Regions from separate parts of the Geobacillus sp. WSUCF1 genome, predicted to be linked through region 2. Evidence: predicted binding sites of a transcription regulator. Region 2 holds the regulator's gene; each other region holds the start of a gene.
What was found. The regulator Rex, encoded in region 2, represses fermentation and respiration genes when NADH is low (regulators of the CRP and FNR family bind a similar motif). The targets are predictions, from matches to a motif close to TTGTGAAATATTTCACAA.
Positions count from the first base shown of each region.

Region 1: nsrR (nitric oxide-sensing transcriptional repressor NsrR) is a predicted target of Rex. The motif match lies at 4,795-4,812, and genes of this name have one in related genera.
Region 3: I656_RS14445 (nitrate/nitrite transporter) is a predicted target of Rex. The motif match lies at 2,296-2,313, and genes of this name have one in related genera.

Region 1 covers NZ_ATCO01000094.1:10,409-17,408, reverse strand. The annotation lists partial or broken gene I656_RS19905 (hypothetical protein) at 1-842, opposite strand, end outside; gene I656_RS06640 (AAA family ATPase) at 853-1,728, opposite strand; gene I656_RS06645 (helix-turn-helix transcriptional regulator) at 1,855-2,229, opposite strand; gene purU (formyltetrahydrofolate deformylase) at 2,343-3,245, opposite strand; gene hmpA (NO-inducible flavohemoprotein) at 3,471-4,706, opposite strand; gene nsrR (nitric oxide-sensing transcriptional repressor NsrR) at 4,878-5,321, shown strand; gene I656_RS06665 (hypothetical protein) at 5,425-5,619, shown strand; gene speE (polyamine aminopropyltransferase) at 5,649-6,524, shown strand; gene I656_RS06675 (acyl-CoA dehydrogenase family protein) at 6,598-7,000, opposite strand, start outside.
Region 2 covers NZ_ATCO01000068.1:10,778-17,777, forward strand. The annotation lists gene I656_RS08885 (hypothetical protein) at 1-132, shown strand, start outside; gene groL (chaperonin GroEL) at 301-1,917, opposite strand; gene groES (co-chaperone GroES) at 2,022-2,306, opposite strand; gene I656_RS08870 (CPBP family intramembrane glutamic endopeptidase) at 2,662-3,396, shown strand; gene I656_RS08865 (YdiK family protein) at 3,393-3,572, shown strand; partial or broken gene tatC (twin-arginine translocase subunit TatC) at 3,754-4,520, opposite strand; gene tatA (twin-arginine translocase TatA/TatE family subunit) at 4,517-4,669, opposite strand; gene I656_RS08855 (redox-sensing transcriptional repressor Rex) at 4,687-5,328, opposite strand; gene moaC (cyclic pyranopterin monophosphate synthase MoaC) at 5,344-5,832, opposite strand; partial or broken gene I656_RS08845 (ABC-F family ATP-binding cassette domain-containing protein) at 5,929-7,000, shown strand, end outside.
Region 3 covers NZ_ATCO01000002.1:3,268-10,267, forward strand. The annotation lists gene I656_RS14455 (Crp/Fnr family transcriptional regulator) at 1-377, shown strand, start outside; gene I656_RS14450 (hypothetical protein) at 616-801, opposite strand; gene I656_RS14445 (nitrate/nitrite transporter) at 1,045-2,220, opposite strand; gene I656_RS14440 (ABC transporter permease) at 2,500-3,579, opposite strand; gene I656_RS14435 (ABC transporter ATP-binding protein) at 3,566-4,522, opposite strand; gene I656_RS14430 (NEW3 domain-containing protein) at 4,525-5,691, opposite strand; gene I656_RS14425 (sigma-70 family RNA polymerase sigma factor) at 5,826-6,407, shown strand; gene I656_RS14420 (anti-sigma factor) at 6,397-7,000, shown strand, end outside.

The DNA.
Region 1 (7,000 bases), on a different contig from region 2:
GCTCGTTTCCCGATGCCATGTTGGCAGCACTTGCCGCTTGGCCTCTCCATCCGCCTCTTGAAGGGCATCGCGGTTTTCCAATGGGTTGGTCCGTTTGAGATCTTGAAGCGTCATCGTTTTCTCGTCCGCACCATCCTCAACGATTGGCAGCGATGTATAGGCATTGACCATATCATGAGGCAGCACGTCTCCATCAGTTCCACAACGGCGAACGCCCAGTCCGCCACCTCGGCTGTCGAGGAAGCATCAAAAAATTGCGGCCATAACGTTTCAAGGCGCGCCTGCACCGCTTCATCCGCCATCGGAGCCAGCGGCGCATCATCAAGCGGCGAATCGGCCGTGAGCCGCAAATACATCCCCGCCAAAAACTGATCAGCCCAAGCGCCGCGCGTCCTGTTTGCTTGCCATTGCTGAGTGAAGTAGCGGCGGTACATGCGGCGGCGCGTGCGGAACCATCGCTTCATCCCGGGACGTTCCCGCTCGCAGACGGCTTCCAAGCGAAGATCTTCAGCGAATGTAAACAGCTGTTTGGAAAGCTTGGAGAGCGGTCGGGATTCCACCGCATGTCGGAAGGCGCGAACCGCCAATCGGTCGGTGTGCCGATACGTGCCGATGATGCGCAAGCCGACGTCGCTTTTCATTGCCGTTTCTCGCTCCAATGGTGGATACCCATCCCAAAAATGGCTGACGTAAACGACCGGCTTGACACAATGCACGCCGGAATGGGCGGCGAACTGGATGGCAACGTCGCGGCGGCGCATGAGCGTTTGGGCGAGGTCAGAAAGCTGCATGACCAAACTCGAGTCGACCGTTCGGTCATTGAACATCATAAACCGCTCCATGCCGAGCCTCCTATTCGTCAAACCACGTTTCGGCGATGTTGCGCACCGCCGCCCGTTCCCGTTCATCGTCAAGCTTATCGACGATGCTTCGCTCAATGGCCCGCAATGGCGGCATGTATGCCGCCAAATCGCACGCATCCAACAAAGCGCGCACCGAAGCCGCTTCCTCGGCGATTTGTCCGTTTCGCACCTGCGCAAGCAGATCCGCCGACAGGGCGACGAAACGATCGATCAACGTTTCATCCGTTAATGTAGTTTGCGCCAACAATACCGATTTTAATGTTTCTCCTTGCACATACGGCACATTGATGACGACAAACCGGTTTTTGAGCGCCTCATTGAGCGGTACGGTGCCAATATAGCCTTCATTGATCGCGGCGATGACGCCAAATGTCGGTTTCGCCTGTACGACATCGCCAGTCAGCGGATTGGTGAGCCGCCGCCGGTAGTCAAGGACGCTGTTTAAAATCGGCAGCGTTTCCGGTTTCGCCATATTAATTTCGTCAATGTATAGCAAATGCCCTTTTGTCATCGCCTGGATGACGGGTCCGGGCACGTACTCGATCACCGCCTGGCTGTTTTTGTGCACGATCGTCTTAAAACCGAGCAATGCTTCGGCGTCTAAGTCCACGGAACAGTTGATGCTGTGCATCGGTTGACCAAACAAAGCGGACAACGTTTCAGCAAGCCGCGTTTTTCCCGATCCGGTCGGGCCTTTTAAGAGCACGTTTTTCCCAAGCGCGAGCGCAATGGCGGCATCGTGCACGATCGCCTCATCTGCCGCCTTGTACCCGCCCGCTCCAATCAACGCGCGATCCGGATCGCGGCGGAACAGTTCTTTTCGCTTTTCCATTTCTTTCGTGACCGTCAACGGCCATGTTCCCATCTTCTGACTTCCTCTCTGTGGCGATCTTCCCCTCTCATTCTACTAGATCGCCCGGCGGGACGCAAAACAAAAGAACTAGACCATAAATATATTATGTAAATATAACAAAGAAAAAACGAGGCGCTCTCAACCGAAGTTGTCCTCAATCGCCTTGCGAATGAGCGCCGCGCACCGATCAAGCTCCGCCTTGAGCTGGCGTTTGTACAGCTTCGCCTTTTCCTGTCCGCCCTCGGCGAACCGATAGTAGACGACTTCTTGGTACTTCATTCCCTCTTTTTTCTGTTTCACTTGTTTTAAAATGCCGTCTTCGATCAAATCGTGCAGCGCCTTATACACTTCGGAGTGGTTCGGCCGGTAGCCGAACGGCTTGAACTCTTGGCGCAATACATCAAGCAGCTTCAGCCCGTAGAGCCGCTCCTGTTCGGTGAGCGTAATCAAATACAATTTTAAAAACGCACGTTGTTTTAACAGAAAACCGCTGGGCGTCCGTTTTTCTCCCATAGGCAGGCTTTTTCCCTCCTTCCCTACGGATGAAATTTCGCTCTTTGGGCGGCGAAATCCTGCTTGTCTTCATTATACCATGCGGGAAAGGAAAAATCCTCTCCCGCTTGGTTTCAATAAAACACGATCGTTTTGTTTCCGTGGATGATGACCCGGTCTTCCAAATGCCACCGAAGCGCCCGGGCGAGCACCGTTTTTTCAATCAGTCGGCCGATCCGCTTTAAGTCGTCCGGATGGTGGCGGTGATCCACGCGGGCGACGTCCTGCTCAATGATCGGCCCTTCATCCAAATCGTCGGTGACGTAGTGCGATGTGGCGCCGATCAATTTGACGCCGCGCTCATACGCCCGCTCATACGGACGCGCGCCGATAAAGGCGGGCAAAAATGAGTGGTGGATGTTGATGATCCGTCCCGGGAATTCAGCGACAAACGCCGGCGACAAAATTTGCATGTAGCGGGCAAGCACGATGGTGTCGATCTGATAGTCACGAAGCAGACGGATTTGTTCGGCTTCGGCGTCCGCTTTCGTTTCCTTCGTCACCGGAATATGCACATACGGGATGCCAAACGACTCGACCGTCTCGCGCAAGTCGGGGTGGTTGCTGATGACAAGGGCGATGTCGGCGATCAGCTCTCCCGCCTGCCATTGCCAAAGAAGTTCAAGCAGACAATGCTCGGCTTTGGAGACAAAAATCGCGATTCGCCGAATATCGTTGTGCAGCCGAAGCTGCCAACGCATCTGAAATTCAGCAGCGATCGGGGCGAACGCCGCTTCGATCTCTTCTTTTCGCTCGGCGATGTTCGGACAGTCGAACTCCAAGCGGAGAAAAAACGTCCCTCCCTCAGGGTCAGTCGAGTATTGGCTCGATTCAACGATATTCGCCCCTTGTTCGTACAGAAACGACGTCACCGCCGCGACGATGCCCGGGCGATCTGGGCAGGAAATAAGGATTCGAGCGCGTTGCTCGTAACCTTGCAAAAATGATTGCCAGCGATGTTGGCGAAATGTCGTCATGCGTTGTCTCTCCCTTTTCTTGCTTTTCCTTGCCATTCATCATACAAAAAATTCATGAACTTGCCAACAGGGAAGATAACAAAAGGAGGGTGTCCCAAAAGGATCGGGACACCCTTTCTTATTACCGTATATAGGTATAAAACAATCATTAAGAAACAATATGTTGTGTTTTGTTAAGGAAAATGACCCTTTGGGGTCAGCCCCCTGGCAAGCGAAAAACCTCTCTCAGTCTTTCGTCAAATCGCCGGCCGGGCCGAAAAATTCGTAATGGATGTGCTCCTCTGGCACACCCCATTGTTTTAGAGCGCGATAGACGGTTTTCATAAACGGCACCGGGCCGCAGAAATAAAAGTCTGCGTCTTTCGTCGGGATCACGGATTGCATCCATGCAAGGTCAATCCGCCCTTCTTTTCCAAAATGTGGATGGCGGCGGTCCTCGTCGGATGGCGACTCATAACAAATATGATAAGAAAATGACGGGCGTTCCGCCAACATCCGAAGCTCCTCGTCAAACGCGTGCACGCGGCCATTCAAAGCAGCATGCAAAAACGCCGCTGGGCGGGTCGGTTGGCGGATGGCCAACGTATGCGCCATGCTCAAAAGCGGAGTGATGCCGACGCCGCCACTGATGAACACAACCGGCGTCGTTTTGGACAAATCAAGCGTAAAATCGCCGGCTGGAGCGCTAAGCTCGAGCACGTCGCCCTCTTGGACATGATCATGCAAATAGTTGGAAACAATGCCGGCCGGCTTGTCCGCTGTAGCTGCTTCCCGTTTGACGCTGATGCGGTAATACCCTTTTCCAGGTGCATCCGATAAGCTGTATTGGCGAATATGCGTATACGTCTCGCCCGGAATCGACAGTTTGACGCTCACGTATTGACCCGGCAAATAATCACTGATGGCCTTGCCGTCTTCCGGCTCCAAATAAAACGAAGTAATGACGCCGCTTTCTTTCACCTTTTTCACGACGACAAATCGGCGAAAGTCACGCCAGCCTCCGTGTTTGGCCGCTGCCTCATCGTAGAGCTCTTTTTCCACTTGAATGAAAACGGACGCAATGGCTTCATATGCTTCCGCCCAAGCCGTGATCACTTCGTCGGTGGCGGCGTCGCCGAGCACGTCTTTGATCGCCAGCAACAAATGCTTTCCGACGATCGGGTATTGTTCTGGTTTGATTCCTAAGCTGCGGTGTTTATGGCCGATTTGCCGCACAACCGGCAAAATCGCATCAAGCTGGTCGATATAGCGCGCTGCCGCATACACGGCTGCGGCCAAGGCGCGTTGCTGCCGCCCTTGCTTTTGGTTGGCGTGGTTGAAAATATGGAGCAGTTCCGGATGATTGGAAAACATGAGTTCATAAAACCGCTTCGTAATTTGTTCGCCATGTGTTTCCAAGACAGGCACCGTTGATTTCACAATTTCAATCGTTTTTGGATGCAATTTCGTTGTCGTTGTCATGATTTCATCCCCTTGTAAAACATGTATTTTTAATACATCTTTTATTCAACCATGAGCACTGCGAAAAAGCAATATTTCAAATACATCTTTAATAAATTGTTCACAATTCTCCGTTCGAATCAGGTGTGGTACAATGGGATCAAGAATGTCGCTTAAAGGTTGTGAATCACGATGCAGTTGACGAACTATACGGAATACGCCTTGCGCGTCCTCTTGTTTTTAGGCGCGCTTGATGAAGAAGAAAAAACAAACATCAAAGACATTGCCGCTGCCTTTTCCATTTCAGAGCATCATTTAAGCAAAATCGTCTATGAGCTTGGCAAACTCGGCTACATTGAAACGATCCGTGGGCGCAACGGTGGAATCCGCCTTGCGAAACGCCCCGCGGAGATTGTCATCGGCGCGGTTGTTCGCGAAACGGAGGAAAACTTGTCGCTTGTCGAGTGTTTTGCCGCCCACGGCAATGAGTGCGTCTTAACGCCGGTATGTCGGCTTCGCTTCGCACTTCACGAGGCGTTAGAGGCGTTTTTGCGTGTGCTGGATGCGTATACGCTCGCCGACTTGCTTGAAGACCGAGCGTCGCTTCGTTCTTTATTGAAAGAGCGGCGCGGTTGAGGAAACTTTCTGGCTATAAGCTGGAGAGTTTTTTGGCGTTTGGCAGGCACACGATCACTAAGCATCGCTCTACGGAAGGAAGACGCGGGATGATGCGAAACCGATGGCGGCCTTTGCGGCGATTGGCACCTTGGCGCTCGGCCTTTGCGCGGGATGTGGCGGCAAGAACGATCATCAGTTGGAAAAACGAAACCAGTCGTCAAACATGGGCGGCGGGATGAATACGTCCGGCACCGGCCGATCACATCCCCTTTGTTTGCCACAAGACGAAGAATATATTAAGATTAGAAAGGTGTGAAAACATCTGCATGACTAAAGGAGGTCACAATGAAACACGAAGGAAACGCTTTGCCACCTTACTTGCATATGGACAATGGAGAGCTTTGGCTCACCGAAGATGATCGCGACAACTTAAAAATCAGCTATCGAATCAAAGAGGTGATTTTTGCCGAGCCGTCCGAGTACCAGCATGTGATGATTTTGGATTCGTACGATTTTGGCCGCATGCTCGTACTCGATGGCGTCGTGCAAACGACCTCGATTGACGGCCATATTTATAACGAAATGATTTCGCACGTGCCGCTGCAGTTTCATCCGGAAGCGAAGCGGGTGCTCATCATCGGCGGCGGCGACTGCGGCGCAGCTCGTGAGACGGCGAAATACGCTCATCTTGAAGCCATCGACATGGTGGAAATCGACGAAAAAGTCGTCCGGGCGTGCAAAGAGCATTTGCCAGCCGTCTCCGGCAACTTATCGGATCCGCGCGTGCGGTTTGTTTATGATGATGGCGTCAAGTTTGTGCAAGGGAAGGAAAGCGTCTACGACGTCATTATGATCGACTCGTCCGACCCAGTCGGCCCGGCGGAAGCCTTGTTTTCACCGGAGTTTTACGCCAACGTCCATCGCGCGTTGAAAGCGGATGGGCTGATGGTCTGCCAAAGCCAGTCGCCGATTTTCCATCTGGATATTTTGAAGCGGACGTACCGCAATATTCGCGAACTGTTCCCGCATGTGCTTGTGTACACCGCCGTGGTGCCGACGTATCCAGGAGGGTTGTGGAGCTTTACGATCGGCTCGAAACGGCCGCTCGATTTTCCGGTGCAGACTACCATTCCAAATGACACGAAATATGTGAACGATGGGATCTTTCGCCAATGTTTCGCGTTGCCGGCATTTTTGCGTTCGGCGCTTGAGGTGGAATAACCGCTTGGCATCAAAAAAGCTGTCCCCCACAAAGCAGGGACAGCTTTTTCGTGTTGCTTGAATCCGTTCTGTTTTATGGAGCAGGTGGGTTGTGAGACAATGCCCGCTTAGCAAGCCATTGAAGCGTCAAGTCATCCGCCGGCGGGTTGTAGAGCCCAGCGCGGACGTCACGGTAATGCCGCTGAAGCGGATTGTCAGCAAACAAGCTTTGTCCGCCGACAATGCGCATCGCCCAATCGACGACTTCAAGCGCGGTATTGGTGGCGACCAATTTGGCTGTTGCCAACTCCTCTTTCATTTCCATCCGTTTTTCCGGATAGCGATCCCATAAATCGGCGACCGCGTACAGGAAATGGCGCGCATGGGTGAGGCGCCATTCCATTTCAGCGATTTTCCGCTGTACTTCGGGCGTCGAGGCGATTGGGTGAGGCAGGGTATTAGGCTGGTACGTCTTGGCAAAGCGAAGCGCCTCATTG
Region 2 (7,000 bases):
GATGCCGACTGGCGCCCGGTGCAAAACGGAATCATTACTCTTCCGGAAAAGAAAGGGGCATACATTTATGCCATTCACGCCTCTTGGAAAAAAGGGGATGCGATTTATGCGTTTTTCATTGAGGTGCGATAACTAGCACAGCGGAGGAAAAGGTGCAATAGAATAGCGATATGAGGGAGAAACAACAGCTGCCCTTCACCCGATCAGCGGCTGTAAGAACACCTGGCTGAGGCATATATAGTCAAAAAGAAAAAGAACACCGGGGAACTCCCCCGGTGCTCCAAGGCTTTTGCGGCGAGATTACATCATGCCGCCCATGTCTGGCATGTTGTTGTTGCCTTTGTTTTCTTCCGGTTTGTCGGCAACGACCGCTTCTGTCGTCAAGACCATGGCGGCGACAGAGGCAGCGTTTTGCAGCGCCGAACGAGTGACTTTCGTCGGGTCCACGATGCCAGCTTCGATCATGTCGACCCATTCACCTGTTGCCGCGTTGAAGCCGATGCCCGGTTTTTCGTTTTTCAGGCGCTCAACGATGATCGAGCCTTCCAGACCAGCGTTTTGCGCGATTTGACGAACCGGTTCTTCGATTGCGCGCAAGACGATTTTCACGCCGGTTGCTTCATCGCCTTCCGCTTCGATGGCCGCGACTTTGCTGTAGACATTCATCAATGCCGTACCGCCGCCAGCGACAATGCCTTCTTCAACAGCCGCACGAGTCGAGTTGAGCGCGTCTTCGATGCGCAGTTTGCGTTCTTTCAATTCCGTTTCTGTCGCTGCGCCCACTTTGATGACCGCTACGCCGCCAGCGAGTTTCGCCAAGCGTTCTTGCAGTTTTTCGCGGTCGAATTCCGAAGTCGTTTCTTCAAGCTGCGCACGGATTTGGTTGATGCGCGCTTTGATGCGATCCGAATCGCCAGCGCCTTCGACGATCGTCGTCGTTTCTTTCGTAACAACAACTTTCGACGCACGGCCGAGCGAAGCGATCGTGGTCGATTTCAGTTCGCGGCCGAGCTCTTCGGAGATGACTTCACCGCCCGTTAAAATCGCGATGTCTTCGAGCATCGCTTTGCGGCGGTCACCGAAGCCAGGCGCTTTGACAGCTACCGCATTGAACGTGCCGCGCAGTTTGTTGACAACAAGCGTTGCCAATGCTTCGCCTTCGACATCTTCAGCGATGATCAAGAGCGGACGGCCTTGTTGCACGACTTGCTCAAGAACAGGCAACAGTTCTTGGATGCTCGATACTTTTTTGTCCGTAATCAAGATGTACGGATTTTCGAGAACGGCTTCCATTTTTTCTGTATCCGTAATCATGTACGGCGAAACGTAACCGCGGTCGAATTGCATCCCTTCGACAACGTCGAGTTCCGTCGTGAAGCCTTTCGATTCTTCGAGCGTGATGACGCCATCGTTGCCGACGCGTTCCATTGCTTCAGCGATCAATTGACCGACTTCTTCGTCAGCAGCCGAAATCGCAGCCACTTGGGCGATCGACTCTTTCCCTTTGATCGGTTTGGAGATGGCTTTTAATTCTTCAACCGCAACGGCAACCGCTTTTTCAATCCCGCGGCGGATGCCCATCGGATTGGCACCAGCAGCCACGTTTTTCAAGCCTTCGCGGATCATCGCTTGAGCCAATACCGTAGCGGTTGTTGTACCGTCCCCAGCGATGTCGTTCGTTTTGCTGGCGACTTCAGCGACCAATTTCGCGCCCATGTTTTCAAACGGGTCTTCGAGTTCGATTTCTTTCGCGATTGTTACCCCGTCATTCGTGATGAGCGGCGAACCGAATTTTTTCTCCAATACGACGTTGCGGCCTTTCGGACCTAATGTGACTTTCACTGCGTCTGCAAGTTTGTCCACCCCGCGCAACATCGCACGGCGCGCTTCTTCGCTGAACTTGATTTGTTTTGCCATACCCCGTTACCTCCTTATGAAATTGTTGGACTGCGTGCCACAAGTTAAGTATCCGATTCAATACCCAGTATGTTTTCGGAATGTTTATGTGATGAACGCATATATTAGCGGATGACAGCCAAAATATCGCTTTCGCGCAAAATTAAGTATTCTTTGCCGTCGTATTTCACTTCTGTGCCCGCATATTTCGAGAAGATAATGCGGTCGCCAACTTCGACTTCCGGCGCGATGCGTTGGCCGTTATCGAGCACGCGGCCTGCACCGACAGCGACAACGCGGCCTTCTTGCGGTTTTTCTTTCGCCGTATCCGGCAGCACAATGCCGCTCGCCGTTTTTTCTTCTGTTTCCACGACTTCAATGACAATGCGATCGCCTAATGGCTTCAACACGGGAAACGACCTCCTTAACGATAGTTTTCGCCGTTCTTATTAGCACTCATCACTATCGAGTGCTAACACACTTATAATATTAATGAACTTCTTTCCGTTTTGCAAGTAGGAAATGCAAAAAAATAACTGTTTTTCTCTCCTAAAGAAGAAAGAGCAAAAGGAGCCGGTTGTTTTGCCTCTACTCCCCATCCGCGCGGAGCTCATTTTCATTATTTCACATTCCTCGGACTGATAAACGGCTCCGATTCATTTTTTTGCGGCGGTGAAGTGGGATGCGAGGATGCAGTTTTCTTACTATTTTCGCCATACATGTGCTACAATACGGATATAATTTGAAATAAAAGGGGTAGAGGGTTTGAAACGCAACCACTGGTACGTCATCATCACGTATATCGTCATGCAGCTGTCCGCCTTTGTCGGCGTGCCGCTTCTTCGCGCCCTCGGCGTCGGCCAAGGAACGGAAAGCCGCCTCGAAGCCGCCAAACTGGCTTCCGGGTATTGGGCGATCATTAGTTTCCTGCTCGCTTTTGTCATTATCCTATGGCTGCTCCGCGGTGACCGCAACGAACGAATGATGCGGCGGCTGCCGCTTGGTTCCTCGTGGATGTGGGCGGTCTTGGGCGTCTTTTTGGCGCTCACGGCGCAAAGCATCGCCGCCAACATCGAATGGCGGTTGCTCGGCATCAAACCAGGGTCGGAAAATACAAGGCAAATCATCGATATCATCCGCCTGACGCCGCTGCTTATCGTCGTCACCTCCATCATCGGCCCGATTTTGGAGGAGATCATCTTTCGCAAAATCATTTTTGGCTCGCTTTATGAAAAATACAACTTTTGGTTGGCGGCGCTTGTTAGTTCGCTTTTGTTTGCCATTGTCCATATGGAGCCGGAACATTTGCTTCTGTACACATCCATGGGGATGGTATTCGCGTTTTTATACGCGAAAACCGGACGCATTTTCGTGCCGATTTTCGCCCATGTCGCCATGAATACGTTCGTCGTCGCCATGCAGACGCTGTTGGCCGACGAGATTGAGAACATGATGCGCCAGTCCGAGCTGCCGCTCGCCGTTTGGAGGGTTTGGCTATGATGCGAAACCCTCAGCTGTTTTCGCTTCCGTATTTCGTCTTAGGCTCAATGTTTACGTATTTGGCCATCGAAAGTGCTCATGAAACGGTTTGGAACGTCTCCACCATCGCTTTAGCGGCGCTCGCTGCCTTTGATTTCGGCACCGCCCTTCGCCTTCTTTTCGCCTCAAAACGCTGACCCCTTCCCGTGATTCGGACGGGAAGGGACCAGAACATCAGTCTCATGACGGCGATCATATCGTGAAAATGGAAACAAAAAACAAGAGGCCGGCCTCAAAGTCCTGTGTTGCGGCTTTTGAGACGGCCCCTTCGTTTGGCCCGGCCTTGCTCGCTTTCCTCTCAATGTTTTTCGTCCCGCCTCACTCATTGCCTTCCTCCTCGGCTGCTCGCTGCGCTTTCCGATAGCCGATGCGCGCCACCCAAATGCTTCCTTCATACAAAATGGTGAGCGGAATCATGACGATCACTTGCGACAGCACATCCGGCGGCGTAATGACCGCCGCTAAAATAAGCAGCGCCAAATACGCATACTTGCGGATGCGAACAAGAAGCTGCGGCGTAATAAGCCTAAGCGGGTGAAAAACAACACGACGATCGGCAGCTGAAACACGATGCCAAACGGCAGCACGAGCTGAAGCAAAAACTGAAAATATTCATTAATGCCGATCATTTGTTGAACCCCTAGTTGGTCAGCCAGCTGGCTCATAAATCGAACGACAAACGGAAACAAGACGAAATAAGCGAAGCTGACGCCTGCTAAAAAAAGAACGATCGACGCCGGGATATAGCTTAACGTCACTTTCCGCTCTTTTTCATACAGACCGGGGCTGACAAACGCCCAAATTTGATACAACAGCACCGGAGCCGACAGTACAGCCGCGATGACAAAGGCAAACTGAAAATACACTTTAATCGGATCGGTGAGGCGGAAGGCGTTCATGGTCAAATGCTTCGCCTCGGCCGTTCGCTGCAAATACAAAATGACATCATCGACAAAAAAGAAACTAACGACAAGCGCCGCAGCAAAAAAGATGAGCACGATGATGAGCCGTTTTCGCAGTTCACCCAGATGCTCATACACCGACATTTCTTTGTCATTCATTGTTTCCCCATCCTGCCTTGTCATCGGTCGGTTTTCGTTTCTTCGTCATCAGCGAGCCCTTTTGTGGCGTCTTTAAACTCGCGAAGCGACTGGCCGAACGACCGCCCCAACTCCGGCAGCTTTTTCGTGCCAAACAGCAACAAAATCACAGCAACGAGCAACAAATATTTCATGTGTTGTTCTCTCCTTTTTACGATGGCGATGGATAGTTTTTCAAAAAATAGACGAGCGACTGCAGCTCAATGGCTAAATCGATATGATGGACGCGAATATGGTTCGGCACGTTCAACCGCGCCGGAGTAAAGTTTAAAATGCCTTTAATTCCTTGCGCGACAAGGCGGTCGGTCAGCGCTTGAGCCGCGGCGGCCGGCACGGTTAAAATGGCGACCGGGATGTTTTCGTGAAGCCGCTCCTCCAACTCATCGAGATGATAGACCGGCACCCCGCCGACTGTCGTCCCTACTTTCCGCTCATCGACATCAAACGCCATCACGATTTTCGTATTGTTGTTTTTCGAAAAATTATAGTTTAAAAAGGCGGTGCCTAAATTGCCGACGCCAAACAAGGCGACTTCGGTCACCTCATCCTCTTCAAGCGTCCGGCGGAAAAACGACAACAAATAATTGACATTATACCCGTATCCCTTTTTGCCAAGCGCGCCAAAATAGGAGAAATCACGGCGGATCGTCGCCGGATCGACTTTCACCGCCTCGCTCAACTCGGCAGAGGAGACGCGTTGCTTGCCGGAAGCGTGCAAGTTTTTCAAAAACCGATAGTAAAGCGGCAGCCGTTTGGCGGTTGCCTGCGGAATTTTCGGTTGTTCGTTGCTCATGATCTCATCCCCTAGCTAATCGGTTTTCCGTCGGTAATGGCCAGACTTCCCGCCCGTTTTTTCGACCAAATACGTCGGACCGATGACCATTCCTTTATCAAGCGCCTTGCACATATCGTACACTGTCAACGCACAGACCGAAGCGGCCGTCAGCGCTTCCATTTCCACTCCTGTGCTCCCTTTCGTTTTCACCGTTGCCGTGATGACGAGCTTATGCGCTTCTCCATCGTTTTCCCAAGCAAAAGCAATGTCCACACCCTTTAACATAAGCGGGTGACACATTGGAATAAGGTCAGCTGTCTTCTTCGCCGCCATCACCCCCGCCACTTGAGCGACGGCGAGCACATCCCCTTTCTCGATCGCATTGCTCGTCATTTTTTCGTAAATTTCCCGGCTGACAGTCACGCTCGTTTGCGCCACAGCCACTCGCACAGTATCTTCTTTGTGCGTAATATCAACCATTTTCGCGCGCCCTTGTTCATTGAAATGAGTGAACGATGACAATACAATCTCCTCCATTTATACACTATACACGATTTTTCATCATTCGTCTTTGACCGTTTTCGCGACTTGCGTTAAACTATTCGCGAGGTGACGGACATGATCATTTTGCAAGTGCACGGGCTCACGAAATATTTCGGCGCTGACCTTATTTTATCGAATATAAAACTAGAAATACAGTCCCGCGACCGAATCGCCCTTGTCGGCCGCAACGGAGCGGGAAAATCGACATTGTTGAAAATCATCGCCGGTGAACTCTCTTTCGACAGCGGCAAAATCATCAAACCAAACCATATCAAAATCGGCTATTTGGCGCAAAACAGCGGGCTCGACTCGCCGCGTTCCATTTGGGACGAAATGCTTGAGGTATTCACCCCGCTTCTAGGACTCGAAAAACAGCTCGCCGAACTCAGCATGCAACTCGGCGACCCGGACGTACTCGCCGATCCCGCTCGCTATGAAAAAACGCTGAAAATGTATGACGAGCTGCAAGAACAATACAAAGAACAAGGCGGCTACCAATACGAAGCCGACATCCGCTCCGTTTTGCACGGGCTGCAGTTTTCCTCATATGATTATAAAACTACGCCGGTCTCGTCGTTAAGCGGCGGACAGCGGACGCGGCTTGCCCTTGGGAAATTGCTGTTGTCCAAGCCGGATTTATTGATTTTGGACGAGCCGACGAACCATTTGGATCTTGAGACGCTTGCCTGGCTGGAGCAGTACTTGCAAGCCTATCCCGGTGCCGTCCTGGTTGTTTCCCACGACCGCTACTTTTTAGACAAAATCGTCACCGACGTATACGAACTGTCGAATGCCACGCTCAAACACTATGCCGGCAACTACAGCCGCTATTTGGAGTTGCGGGCCGAGCAATACGAACAAGAGTTAAGACGGTACGAGAAACAGCAAGAAGAAATCGCCCGACTCCAAGACTTCATCCAGCGCAACATCGCACGTGCCTCGACGGCCAAACGGGCGCAAAGCCGGCGAAAGCAACTGGAAAAAATAGAACGGCTCGAACGGCCTGTCGGCGATGAAAAATCAGCCTCCTTTTCGTTCTCGATCGATCGACCGAGCGGCTATGAAGTGCTCACCGCTGAAGACATAGCCGTTGGCTATGACGACGGTGCACCCATCATCCGCCAAATCAGCTTCCGCATCACGCGCG
Region 3 (7,000 bases), on a different contig from region 2:
TGCTGATCAATCCGCCCCTTACCCTTGAATATATGCGCTGGATCAGCAAGCATGCCCGGCGGACACAGACAAAGTTTCGCGATTTGATCATGAACGGCAAAAAAGGAGCGCTTTACTCGACGCTCATTCGCCTTTGCAACAGTTATGGCGTCCCGCTTGAGGACGGAAGCATTTTTATTGATGTCACATTGAAAAACCAAGATTTAGCCAACTTTTGCGGCACGACGCGCGAAAGCGTCAATCGGATGCTCAACGCCTTAAAACAGGAAGGGATTATCTCGATGAAGCGGGGGAAAATTACGGTTCATGATTTAAACTATTTGAAAGCGGAAATCCAATGTGAAGATTGCCCGGCGGATATTTGCTGCATTGAGTGAGCAAAACGCCAAGGACAACAAAACGGATCGAGCCGTCTCAGGACACTGATGAAAAAAGCGCCCGACCGGCCGTTGTTCTCGGCACGCCGGACGCTCTTTTTTTCTTGTCGGTTGTGATGCGAATCACTTCTGTTTCTTTTCACCGCCGTATAATGCGTTTTCCCTTTGTCAATTTCAATGTCAGTGATTTGCGCCGTCATTTCAATGCGGACGTCATGCGGACCGATCCGCTCCATTTTTAACGACACCGGCGCTTGGTTGACGCTTGGTGGGCGGCTAACACGTTTTCAGCAGACCGTTGCGCAGAGGCCGTTGTTCCATTTTTATGTTCCGCCTTTGCCTCTCCTCCTCCCCCGTTGCTGCATGCGGCCAAAAGCGAAGCGGCCAACGCGACGGACAATAACGAAGACATCCTTTGTTTCATCGTTCTCCCCCCTTAGATGATTTGATTTACACCTTTAACGTACGGCATTTTCACTTCTTCCCTGGTGATTTGTATCACCAACAGACAGCCATGTTTGAATGATTTGTGAAATAATGAGCAATATATTTTAATCATGTAACAATAGTGAAACGCATACTCACATTGAATAACAGAAAAACACGCCCAAATAAAAAAAGAGGCTAAAAGCGAACAAGCTTTCAGCCTCTCTATACGGTATTCCATTCAAGAAGCGAACCGCTTCGCCGGTTCGCCGGCTTTTTTGCCAAATACGAGCCGGTTCAGCAAGAAGCAAATAAGGGTAAACAAGCTAAGGAGCAGAAAACCGAGCACGTACGAACCTGTTGCATCTTTCATGATCCCCATGACAATCGGCGGAAAAAAGCCGCCAAGTCCGCCCCAGGCCCCGACAAGGCCGGTGACGGCGCCCGTTTCGGCTGGGAACAGCTGCGGCACGAGTTTGAACACCGCACCGTTGCCCAGCCCAGACATCACGGCCACAAACAAACAAGCCGCTGTCATCACCCAAATATTTTCCATTCCAAACGCGATCACCAACGCGCCGATTGTCATTCCAGCGTAGACGAACGTCAACACCCGTTCAGCGCCGATTTTATCGCCAAGATAGCCGCCGACTGGCCGCGCAAGCGTAGCGAGTACAGTAAACCCAGCCGCGCGCATCCCAGCATCCACCGGCGTCAACCCATACAAGTCAACGAGCAGCGACGGCAAGTAAATGCCAAAAGCGACAAACGCCCCGAACGTAACGAAGTAAAAGAGCGACAACGTCCACGTATGTTTATATTTCAATACCGACAGCGATTCACGCACCGTTTTTTGTTGTTTCGGTTTCGGCATATCCGGTGTGAAAAACCAAACGAGAACGAGCATGACGACAACCGGAATGATCATCCTCCAAAAAGCCCAAGGCACACCAAACGCTGCGGCAATCGATGGAACGGAAAACGCAGCAACCGCCGTGCCGAAGTTGCCCATCGCGTTAATCCCAAGCGCCGTCCCTTGCTTTTCCGGCGGAGTCAAGCGGGAAACGAACGTCACCGAAATGGCGAACGACGTTCCGGCCATGCCGATGAAAAACGCCCAAAACAGAAGCATCGCATACGAATCTGCAAACCCTGCGCCAACAAGCGGAATGACAAGAAACAAGAGCAGCAGCGAAAACAGTCTGCGCCCGCCGATCTGGTCCGTCCAAATGCCAAGCGGCAAACGCATGATCGAGCCAAGCAGCACCGGAATGGCGACCAAAATGCTTTTTTGCGTCGATGTCAGCCCGTACATTTGTTGAAACGTACTCGCAAGCGGCGAAAACACGGCCCACACAGCGAATGAAAACATCATGGCGAACGTCGTAATCGGCAGCAGCGCCTTTTGTTTATTCATGAAAAGCCCCTCCCAAACTTTCAAAATTTGTGACGTTGTTTGTACTTCCATCATACGCAGGAGAAGGAAACGGATTTGTGAGGTTGATCACATTCTTGCCTGTTGTCACCATTTTGCCACAAGCGTTGTCACGGTTTTGTCACATCCAAAAAAAGAAAAAGCCCGTCCCCAAAAGGAACGGACACGATTTGGCAGAACGTTTTTCACATACGAACGATAAGAAACGCTGTTGGGCGCACACATCTCTTCCGCCCCGTCTACGGCAAACAACTTGTTTTCTCACCCACTCGCCCGTATCTCCTGCCTCATAAACAACCAATACGCGATCGCAAAGCAGATGAGAGTGGCGGCAATGAGCGCGGTCGCCTGCGGCCAAATAAGCAGCAAACTTTGCGAGAATGGCAAGGGGGCCGCAACAGCGCCGGCCGTTTGCTCCACCGTGACGATCCCTAGCGTTCGGACGTCCGGCGAAAGCAAGGCGGTTGTTGATTCATTGAACAAGTAGCTCGGCGACAATCTCATGAGACCAAGCACCAACTCTTGACGGCCGACCGCCTGCTCGACGGACGTAATGGCGTCAGACTGCAAAAACGGTTTCGCAAACACTTCCACAATCATCGAGTAGAAGAGATTGAAAAACAGCCAAACGGCCATCGACGACAACGCGGATGTCGCCGCCTGGCGGAAGACAACAGAAAACAAAATGCCGAGATTCAGCCAAAAGGCGATATACACAAGACATAACAACAAAAAGCATATGATGCGGGCAAATTCCTCGAACGTGGGTGGAATGCCCAAGATCAAAATGCCCAATGCCGTCACAAGCAGACCGAGAGAGAAAAACAACACAGCGTTCAATAAAAGAGCCGCGACAAACTTGCCATTGATCACATAATCGCGCGGAATCGGCTGGGCCATGAGCCGGCTTAACGTCCCCCGGCTCCGCTCCGAATTGATGGCGTCAAATCCAAGAGCGATGCCGAGCAGCGGCCCGAGAAAGCTGACAAACGTCAGAAACGAAGGCAACGTTCCGTCCGAGACGGTGAATAATTTTAGAAACAAGTAGGCGCCTTTCGCGATTTCCTTGGCCTCTTCCGAGGAATCCAACGCGTCCCGGATCGTCGTCATCGCCGTATACAGCGAGCCGAAGCAAGTGAGCAAGATGAGGGCGATTAAAATGATCATGCGCCAACTCGTCAAATAATCGGCCAGTTCTTTTTTGACCATGGCCGAAAAGGCGCTGTTTGCCCCTCTTGCCCGTTTCTTCTCATCAAGCGCACCCGCCTTCAGCCGTTCGCTCCATCTTTTCACATATGAAAAAACATCGTTTGCCCATCGTCCTTCGTTACTCGCCCTCACGTACATCCCTCCCTTCAAAATAGCGGTGATAAATCTCATCAAGTCCAAAATCCCGCCGGCTGAGATGGAACAGCGAAGATCCGGCTTCGATGATCGTCTGGCTGATGGCGGCGCTCACATCCGTTTGGCAATACACATCCCATCCATTTTCCGTTTGCTCGACTTTGTTGACGCCCGGAATCGCCTCGATTTTGGACCGTAAGGAAGCGTCAAGCGGTGAAGCGACCACATGGATGACATAGGCATCCTGCAAAAACAGCTGTTGCGCCAGGCGCTCGATATTCCCTTCGGCCAACAACCGGCCGCCCACGAACAAGCCGACCCGGTCGCAAATTTGCTGCACATGGTGCAATTGGTGCGAGGACAATAGAACGGTGATGCCTTCATGGCGGCTCAAATTGCGGATCAGGCGAAGCAGCTCTCGCACTCCCTCAGGATCGATGCCCAACGTCGGCTCATCCAAAATGATCACTTCCGGGCGCTTCATCAACACATCGGCCAAGCCGAGCCGCTGCCTCATTCCCCGCGAGTATGTCCCCGCTTTCTTGCGGGCCGCATCAGTCAAATTCACCTTCTCGAGCAGCTCCCACGCCCGCTTTTCCGCCTCGGCGCGGGGAATGCCGTTTAACGCTGCCGTATACAACAAGTTCTCCAAGCCTGTCATGTGATGGTAAAAGCCGACATCATCCGGCAAGTACCCGACTTTCCGTTTCACCTCAATCGGGTTTCGCACCGGATCGATCCCGCATACCCTCACCGAACCGGACGTCGGTTCGGTGAGCCCGAGCATCATCAAAATCGTCGTCGTCTTTCCCGCCCCGTTCGGGCCAAGGAGGCCAAAAATTTCCCTTTTTTGAATCGAAAGCGACAAATGGTCAACCGCCCGATGGTCGCCATACGTTTTGCACAAGTTGTCAAGCTCGATGACGGCAGGTGCTGCCATGCTTACCTCCTCCCGTATGTTTTGATCAAATAGTACAGCCCTCCGGCCACCCCGAGAATGATCAACACCGCCACCACGCCCCAAACGGTCGACGTTTTGACCGAGACGCGAAACGCCGCCTCCGCCGACGTTTCCGCCGTTTGCGCCTGGAAGTTGACGACATAATCCCCAGCGATCGCTTCATCCGACGCTTTCACTTTCGCCTTGACTGTTTTGGAATCGCCCGGGTTCAGCTGGGCGATCGTGCTTTGATCGAATTCCACTTCCCAATCAGGCGGAGCGTCAGCCGTCATATTGATGTTCAAAAGCGGAGCGCTTCCGGTGTTTTTGACGACAAGATCGATCACCCGTTCATGCCCCGCCGTCACATCGGTGCTTAAGTTTCCTGACGGCGTCGTCAGTTTGAGCGCATACGTGCCCGTAATGACCGCTTCTAACGTCAGCTCAGCCGACGTATCGCTCGTTTGCGCTTTGATCGGGATTTTGTACGTGCCCGCTTTCACATTTTCCGGCGGTTTGATCTCTACGGTAATGTCTCTTGATTCATTCGGCTCGAGTTTCACCGACGTAACGGAATTGCCTTCCGATTTGAACGTGACTTGCCAACCTTTTTCCGCCGCCGAACTTAACGCGTAATTTTGCGTCTTGGCGGTTCGGTTTTTCAGCGTGACATCATACGTGAAGCTCGAATCCGCGTGCCCCTCGAGGTTCGTTTGTTCCGACGTCAGTTCCGTTTTAAACGATCCTTGTTCCGTCACGCGGACAAGCAGCGGCAATTTCGATGAACCACTCTCCCCTTTCGCGACGAGCCAAAAGCGGTAATCCCCTTTGTCGGCATCCAGCGGCACGGTCACTTCCAACGTGACCTGTTCTTCTTTTCCGCCTCGGACGGACAGCTGCTCAATCGTTCTCCCCTCAGCGGTAATCGAAGTCGACCATCCTTTCGGCAGGTGGTCAAACGAGAAGGTGACGTTTTCAATGTTGGAACCGTTGTTGATGACATTGACCGTATAGTCGATTGTTTCCCCCGGCGTCACGGAAAGCCCGGTGTATGGCGTGAAGAGAACAACACCGCTTGCCGCCGCTGCCGGGCGGATCGGAAGAAGAAGCGAAAAGAGCGTCAAGATCATGGCGAACATCATGATGACCCTGCTTCGCACGACGTTCACTCCCTCCTTCTGTTTTCACTTCGTATACGCCAGAAATGGATCAATGGATTTGTTTTGCAGGAGAAAAATGAAATTGTAGAATAGATGCAGTAGGGGCAACAATTCCATCAAGCATGTGTCGGGAGGTGGGCAAGATGGAAGATCGACGGGAAGACATGGAACTGCTCGAGAAGATCGCCGAAGGCTCGCGCGCCGCCTTTGACCGTTTTTACGAAAAATACGCTCCGATGGTCTATCATATCGCTCTTCGAATCGTCGGCAACGAGGTGGAGGCGGAAGATGTCAGCCACGATGTGTTTCTCGAAATCTTGCAAAAACCGCACCAATTTGATCCGAAGCGGGGAAGCGTTCAAGCCTTTCTTGCCGTGAAAACGAAAAGCCGGTCGCTCGACCGCCTGCGCAAGAAACGGGATTTGCTAGTGAGCCGCCTTGAGGAAGCGGCTTTAAAAGAAAAGGGGGCGGAATTCTACTTTCTCCGCCAACTGGAACAACTAGTCATCCTCGATGCGTTAGCCCATCTCCCCGAGGAGCAGCGGCAAGCGATCATTCACTTTTACTTTCACGGGGAAACCCAGCGGGAAATCGCCGCCGCGATGAACAAACCGTTAGGCTCCGTCAAGTCGCTCATCCGCTACGGCTTGCGCAATTTGCGGAAACAAAAAGAGTTGTTCCACTGGATGGAAGCTGGCCGAGGTGAAGAACAGCATGAAGCATAGCCATATTTCGGAAGCAAAAATCGTGGACTGGCTGTTAGGGATGCTGCCAGAACAAGAAAAAGAAGACGTGTCCAACCATCTTAAGTACTGCCTTGAATGCCAACGCCTGCTTGAAGCGTGGAAAGACATGGGGCTTAAAGAGGCAGCCCAATATGAAGCACCGCCCCTTTCTCACAAAGAGCGAATTTGGGCACAAGCGGAAGCGCAAAGACAAACAGCGCGCGCGCAGCGAAAGGTCCGCATCGCTTCGGGATGGATCGGCGCCGCTTTGGCCGTCTTCCTTTTCGCCTTGTGCCTTTCCGCTTCGAACGACGGGCCGACCGCTTCCCATGGCGGATCGGATGAGCCATATCGATACCAGATTGTCAAACAACATACCGACATTCCAATTGAGCGAATCATCCGTAATCCCAAAACGAAACAAATTCCGATTGAACCATCGGCGCTTTTTCAACAGATGGACGGCACGATTTGGCTCAATAACGATACGAAGGAAATGCTGATGGAAATTGAAGGGTTGCCGCCGTTTGCGACTCGCGATTATCAATTGTGGATCATTTACACCAACAACGAGGTCAAAGGGGAGCTGTTGA